2 regions of the Brevibacillus sp. HB1.3 genome follow, and region 2 is predicted to be linked to the other one. Evidence: riboswitches for the same ligand, from Rfam matches in the RefSeq annotation. Region 2 holds a riboswitch; the other holds the start of a gene.

Region 1 (3,409 bases), on a different contig from region 2:
GGCAAACCATTTGAAAAAGAGAGGGAATAGCAAGTGCAAACCGTTCGTCGCCTATTTCGCTATCGGAACATGATGCCCCTTCTCTCCACCGTCCTTTTTCTGCTCATCTTTCAGCCGTTCCCTACCTATGCCCAGCCTCCCTATGCAAAATGGGGCAAGCTCGCGATGCAGGAAACGATGAAGCGATATCCAAACGCTCAAATTGTGGACTACCTGCATGTCGGACGAAAACAAAAAACGCCCACCACGTCAGAAGAGACGTTTAAGCTCTTGCTTCAAGAAAGCAATCGCAGGTGGGCGTTACTCGTTCATATTGAATTCGTGAATCAAACAGAAGAGGTCGTAAACATCTTCTATGAGGAGACACGCTAGTCAGCGAGTTGTACCATCTCTTTCATCATGACTTCCAGCTCCATGTTGGCTGCCATCCCGTACGCGCGACGCATGTTTCCCTCTCCATCCACAAGGAACATGCGAGCCGTGTGGGAATAAGAACCATCTGGCTCCTTAATGACCATCAGACCAAAATCCTTCGTCACTTTCTCTACAGCCTGAGCATCCCCGCGCAGGAACTTCCAGCCACTCTGATCTGCCTTGAACTTGGCTGCATACTCCTGCAAGACTTCCGGTGTATCGTTATCAGGGTCAAAGGAAATGGAAACAAACTCCACTTTGTCTCCGAACAGTCCCTTTTCCTTCAACTGATCTTGCAGCTTGGCCATGTTGAACGTAGTCGCCGGACAAATATCCGGACACTTGGTGAACATAAACTCTACCAGTCGTACCTTGCCAGCACTTGAATGAAATGTATAGGTTGTTCCATCACTATTGTCCAAGGTGAAGTCCGCGATCGGCTTCAACACCTCGATCTTCTCTTTTGTCATGTAATTATAACCAAATACTCCGACGATAGCTAAAATGATAATACCAGCTAACACAGGAAACCAATGTTTCTTCATTGCAGATTCCTGCTGCAATTGTGCTCCTTCACTCATCGGTTGCTTCCTCCCTGCTTGTCCCATGCGTGAATGCCTCCTGATTACACGCGGGAGGCATTCACACTGTTTCTATCACGTCTTATTGTTCCACTTCACCTGGCCATGCGAGCATGCCGCCAACCATATTCGCCACGTCATACCCTTGTGCACTCAAATACTCGGTAGCTGAATTGCTTCTGGCACCACTGCGGCAAACCATCACAATCGGAATGTTCTTATCCAGCTCATCGATACGATGTGGCAAAAAGCCAAGTGGGATCAGCTTTGCCTCTTTAATGTGACCTGCATTCCACTCATCTACTTCACGTACATCAATGACTTGCAGTTCCTCTTTGGCTTCCAGCTTTTCCAACAGCTCTTGTGGTGTCATTTCCTTTACTCCATGGCTCATTGTTATTTATCCTCCTATATGTACGATCAGATCAGTTGTAACCACCTCCATGATATCATACGCTTTTTTACTTTTCTAACGCGAAGAGCACTTGGCTTCACCCTGCATTGATACTCCCTATTTTCTACCATTATCTCCTATTTCGCTGCGGCAGTAGCCACACGGGATGTGAACAGCTTGAGACAAAACCGTTACAAATTAATGGCATGAGTAAACCACCTTCATTCATATATACACAAAAACCTCCCTGATAACTGTATATTCCGCATTGACAGCAAGGATTTATTTTCATACAATTACGACAACAATTATTTTCATCAAGAGCGGTGGAGGGACAGGCCCTACGAAGCCCGGCAACCAGCAGATTAGCTGCATGGTGCCAATTCCTGCAGAATCCAGTGATTCTGAGAGATGAACAAAAGCCCGTGCATGATGGAGCTTCTTCTTCTCAGGAGAATGCTCCGTTTTTTTATTCGCCGATTTCCCATAGTAAAAGGAGAGATGGACATGTCCGATCAACAACAATGGAAGCCAGAAACACTTGCGGTACACGGTGGGCAGGAGGTTGACCCTGTAACAGGCTCTCGAGCTGTTCCGATCTATCAGACGACCTCCTATGTTTTCCGCGATACGGAGCATGCAGCCAACCTATTTGGCCTAAAAGAGTTTGGGAACATCTATACACGCATCATGAATCCCACACAGGATGTATTTGAGAAGCGTGTTGCCCTGCTCGAAGGTGGGGTTGGTGCACTCGCGACCGCATCCGGGCAGGCTGCCATTACATTCGCCATCTTAAATATTGCACATGCGGGTGACGAGATCGTCGCTTCCAGCAGCCTGTACGGCGGTACCTACAACCTGTTCGCCCACACTCTTCCCCGCCTCGGTATCAAGGTTCATTTTGCAGATCAATCCAATCCGGAAAATTTCCGGGCCTATATCAATGAAAAGACAAAAGCCGTGTTTTGCGAGACAATCGGCAACCCGCGCATTGATGTCGCTGATATCGAGGCGATCGCCCATATTGCCCACGAGAATGGTGTGCCGTTGATCGTGGATAACACCTTTGCGACTCCGATTTTGTGCCGTCCTTTTGAGCACGGGGCCGATATCGTCGTGCACTCCACCACCAAATTCATCGGCGGCCACGGAACAGCAATTGGCGGTATCATCGTAGACTCAGGAAAATTCGACTGGAACAACGGAAAATTCCCAGGTCTGACTACACCAGATCCAAGCTACCATGGCGTCGTCTATACAGAAGCAGTCGGTCCGCTTGCCTATATTATCAAGGCACGTGTCCAGCTCCAGCGCGATATCGGGGCAGCAGTCGCTCCGATCAACTCCTTCTTGTTCCTGCAAGGATTAGAAACTCTGCATCTGCGAATCGAGCGGCATAGCCAGAACGCCTTGGCAGTAGCCCAGTTCCTCGCCAATCACTCCGCCGTAGAGTGGGTGAGTTATCCGGGATTGGAGTCAGACTCCCAGCGTGAATTGGCCCAAAAATATTTGCCAAAAGGGGCCGGCGCGATCCTGACCTTTGGCATTCGCGGTGGCGTTGAGGCAGGAAAAACATTGATCGAATCAGTGAAGCTGTTCTCCCATCTCGCAAATGTCGGAGATTCCAAGTCACTCATCATTCATCCAGCGAGCACAACACATCAGCAGATGACAGAAGAAGAGCAGGCAGCAGCCGGAGTGACTCCTGGACTTATTCGCCTCTCCGTCGGTACAGAAGCGATCGACGATATCCTCACTGATCTGGAGCAAGCACTACAGCGTGCGTTGCAATTATCCACGGTCGGTTAACCATACCTTTACAGACAGAAGAATCACATGATCTCTTTCGTTAGAGATTTGTGATTCTTCTTTTCGTTTTCTCATTTCGTTCGAAAAATATTGAATTTAAAATTCGCATTTTATAAAATACATAATCATGTACAAATTTTGGAAGGATGATCACATGAAAATTTTGAACATTGGCAGTGAACGAACAACCTATCGGGTTGAACTCTCG
Region 2 (3,409 bases):
CGATTGCTTTTAGGCTGTTTTCCGTGATAAAAATACTTCCGGTATGCAAGTCACCATGCAGCAACGCCTCCGAGCGCGTAAGGAAATCGTATTTCAGCTTGGCGATTTCCAGCTTCAGCGGCCTGTTGTTCCAGATCGCCTCGACTTCGCGGCGGATCAACGGGTTGAAGTCGTTGGTAGGCGCATTTTCATACGGATCGGTAAAGACGAGATCTTCTGTAATTTTGCATAATTCTGGATTTATGAATGTTCCGACTAGCGCTTTTTTATCGTATGGATGTGCGCCCAGATCGGATGTGAAGAACAACGTTTGCGCGAGAAAACGGCCAATTTGCTTCGCGAATAGTGGGTACCGCTTTCCTTCGATCAGCCCTTTGCGCATGATGATGTGGTCACCGACGTTTTCCATAACTGTCAAGGCAAGTTCCCCATCGAAATGATACACCTGTGGCACCAGGTCTGGAACGTATTTGTGCTGAATGCGGAGTGCCTCGCTCTCGATGCGAGCCCGATCAATCGTAAGCGGCCAAGATTCCCCCACAACGCGGGCAAAAGGCAGTGCTTGCTTGACAATGACGCTCTTACCGGTTGCTGGCTCTTGAATGTCAAAAACCAGATTGAGGTTGCCATCCCCGATTTCTCGGCTGGTCAGCTCTGCTCCTTCGCTAAAAAGACCCGGTATTCCCTTTACGTACTCCACTGCTTCCTGTTCAGTCAATGCGCGATATGCCATGATTCCAAAACTCCCCTCTACGTATTTTTCCTCTATCTCTACTTGTTTTGTTTGTGTCATGAGAGCAAAAAAGACCTCTTTTCCCGAAGAAAAGAGGTCGCTGTCGTCACGTGTAAGAAACGTGTTGATGTCCCCCTTATCTTCCAGACCACTTTTGTTTCTGCAGGAATTAGCACCGTGCATGTCGCCTGTCAATCGTTCGCTTCCTCGCGTCTGAATGGCGTCATGTCGGTTGCCGGGTATCATCGGGCCAGTCCCTCCACCTTCTCTGGATAAGGTATCCAAAACGTATTCGGTTTTTGATTTAGTTTGAATCATACAACCAACGCTTCCACGATGTCAACACCCTTTTGTGCAAAAATTCGCACCCTGCTATCAGTAGCTGTATTGTGTTCCGGATGCCGCAGGTCTCTCCCAATTCCACCAGTCTACCTTGCCTAAAAACGCTGCTGTTATCGACACCACGAAGGAATTGTAAAAAGGTTTCATCTTCGTCTCATTTTTCTAATAACCTGCTGCACATTCTCTGAAAAAACAAGATTGACTCCTGACAATGAACGTCATATCATGGGGGAAACGAATAACTCTTATCGCGAGCTGGCTGAGGGACTGGCCCTATGATGCCCGGCAACCGGCGCTATACCATGAATCGTACGCTCATCATGCGTACCTTGGATAGCGAAACGGTGCTAATTCCAACGGATAAGAGTCGAGATCGAGCACTTTTGGCTCGTTTCGGCTACTGACCCGAGAGATGAGAGGAGACGAGACGCTTTCATAGTCGACAACCGCCTCCCCGCTCAATGGGGAGGCTTTTTTTATTAATTCAAGGAGGATTTGACGTACCATGAGTGAACAACGTATCCTCGTCACCTATCTCACACAAGCAAAAGACTTGAACAAAAAAGCGCAAGCCATTGCTGTCGGCATGACAGTCGGTTCCTGGACGGACCTGCCGCTTGCCAAGCAAGCTGAGCTAGCGCCATATCTCGGTGAAGCTGTGAGCGCGACACCGATTACGACACTGGAAAACGGAGAAACACGCGGTCTGATTACCGTTAGCTATCCGACTCGCAATTTTACAGCGGACATTCCTTCCTTGTTAACCGGAATATTCGGCAAACTGTCGATGGACGGCAAAATCAAGCTCGTCGACATTGTTTTCCCTGAATCATTCCTCCAGGCTTTCCCTGGACCGAAGTTCGGCATTGATGGTCTGCGCGAACGTTTAGGTGCACATAACCGCCCGCTCTTGATGAGCATTTTCAAATCGTGTCTGGGTCTTCCTTTCGACGATCTGAAGACGCAATTCCGCGCACAAGCCTTGGGCGGAGTCGATCTCGTGAAAGATGACGAAATCTTCTTTGCAGATGACCGTGCTCCTTTTATCGAACGGATCAAAGCGTTCAAGCAGATCGCACAAGAGACCGAAGCCGAAACTGGCAAGCCCGTCCTCTATGCAGCCAACCTGACTGGACCTGTGCATGAGCTGAACGAAAAAGCGAAGCGTGCGGTAGAGGCGGGTGCTGACTGCCTCTTGTTCAACGTGCTGGCCTTTGGCTTCGATGCCCTGCACCGTTTGGCAGCCGATCCTGACGTACACGTACCAATCATGGCGCATCCAGCTTTAGCAGGCGCATACTATCCATCACCTGACTACGGCATCTCCACCCCGCTCCTACTCGGTACGTTGATGCGTGTAGCTGGGGCAGATTTGGTGCTCTTCCCATCCCCATATGGCAATGTCGCTCTGGACAAAACAGAAGCGTTGCAGCTCGCGAAGCATTTGACAGATCCACTGAATGGTGTACGCCGTTCCTTCCCGGTTCCGTCTGCCGGCATTCATCCGGGGCTGGTTCCACAGCTTTTTCAAGACTTCGGACTCGATCAAATCGTCAATGCAGGAGGCGGAATCCACGGTCATCCCGGTGGAGCAACCGCAGGAGCGAAAGCATTCGTTGCTGCGATTGATGCAGTCACCGCAGGCCGAACCTTGGAAGAAGCCGCCTCGGAATCACAAGAACTGGCGGTCGCCCTGGAAAAGTGGGGTGGCGCACGATGAGTAAGAAGCTCGTCCTGTTCTGCGATTTCGACGGAACGATTACCGAAAAAGACAACATTGTCGCGATTGTCCGCAAGTTCGCTCCCCCTGAGTGGGAAGCCTTGACGGAGCAAATCCTTTCGCAAAAAATAAGCGTTCAGGAAGGGGTTGGCAAGCTGTTTCAACTCTTGCCCTCCTCCTTGCGCCAGGACATTATTGATTTTATTGTCCATGAAGCGACCATTCGCCCGGGATTTGCTGACTTCGTGAGCTATTGCCGCGAAGAAGGCATCGAGCTGTTGATCACAAGTGGCGGCATCGACTTTTTCTTGGAGCCTATCCTGGCACCCTTCGATCTTACCGATGTACCGATCTACTGCAATGGCAGTGATTTCAGCGGAGAGCGCATCACCATTACGTGGCCAAACGCTTGCGATGAACATTGCACAAACGGCTGCGGCATGTGCAAGACGACCATCATCCGCCGTTACGATCCAGCAACCCATTTCCGAATCGTCATCGGCGACTCCATCACTGATTTGGCTGGAGCCAGAATTGCTGATTATGTGATTGCCCGTTCCTTCCTCGCTGACAAGTCGGAAGAGCTACAATTGCCACATAGCAAGTTTGCCACA

The links. A riboswitch is a leader RNA that binds a small molecule or an ion and turns the genes downstream of it on or off. The one in region 2 is predicted to bind S-adenosylmethionine.
Region 1: it holds a riboswitch for S-adenosylmethionine, as region 2 does, so the genes downstream of both, HPY31_RS24340 (homocysteine synthase) here and HPY31_RS14375 (2,3-diketo-5-methylthiopentyl-1-phosphate enolase) in region 2, are expected to answer to the same signal.

Annotation. Positions count from the first base shown of each region.
Region 1 covers NZ_JABMIT010000013.1:74,507-77,915, forward strand. The annotation lists gene HPY31_RS24325 (YqzG/YhdC family protein) at 34-372, shown strand; gene HPY31_RS24330 (SCO family protein) at 369-995, opposite strand; gene HPY31_RS24335 (rhodanese-like domain-containing protein) at 1,078-1,389, opposite strand; SAM riboswitch class I at 1,701-1,807, shown strand; gene HPY31_RS24340 (homocysteine synthase) at 1,897-3,201, shown strand; gene HPY31_RS24345 (ArsR/SmtB family transcription factor) at 3,356-3,409, shown strand, end outside.
Region 2 covers NZ_JABMIT010000005.1:303,005-306,413, forward strand. The annotation lists gene mtnK (S-methyl-5-thioribose kinase) at 1-733, opposite strand, end outside; SAM riboswitch class I at 867-1,012, opposite strand; SAM riboswitch class I at 1,318-1,494, shown strand; gene HPY31_RS14375 (2,3-diketo-5-methylthiopentyl-1-phosphate enolase) at 1,581-2,795, shown strand; gene HPY31_RS14380 (2-hydroxy-3-keto-5-methylthiopentenyl-1-phosphate phosphatase) at 2,792-3,409, shown strand, end outside.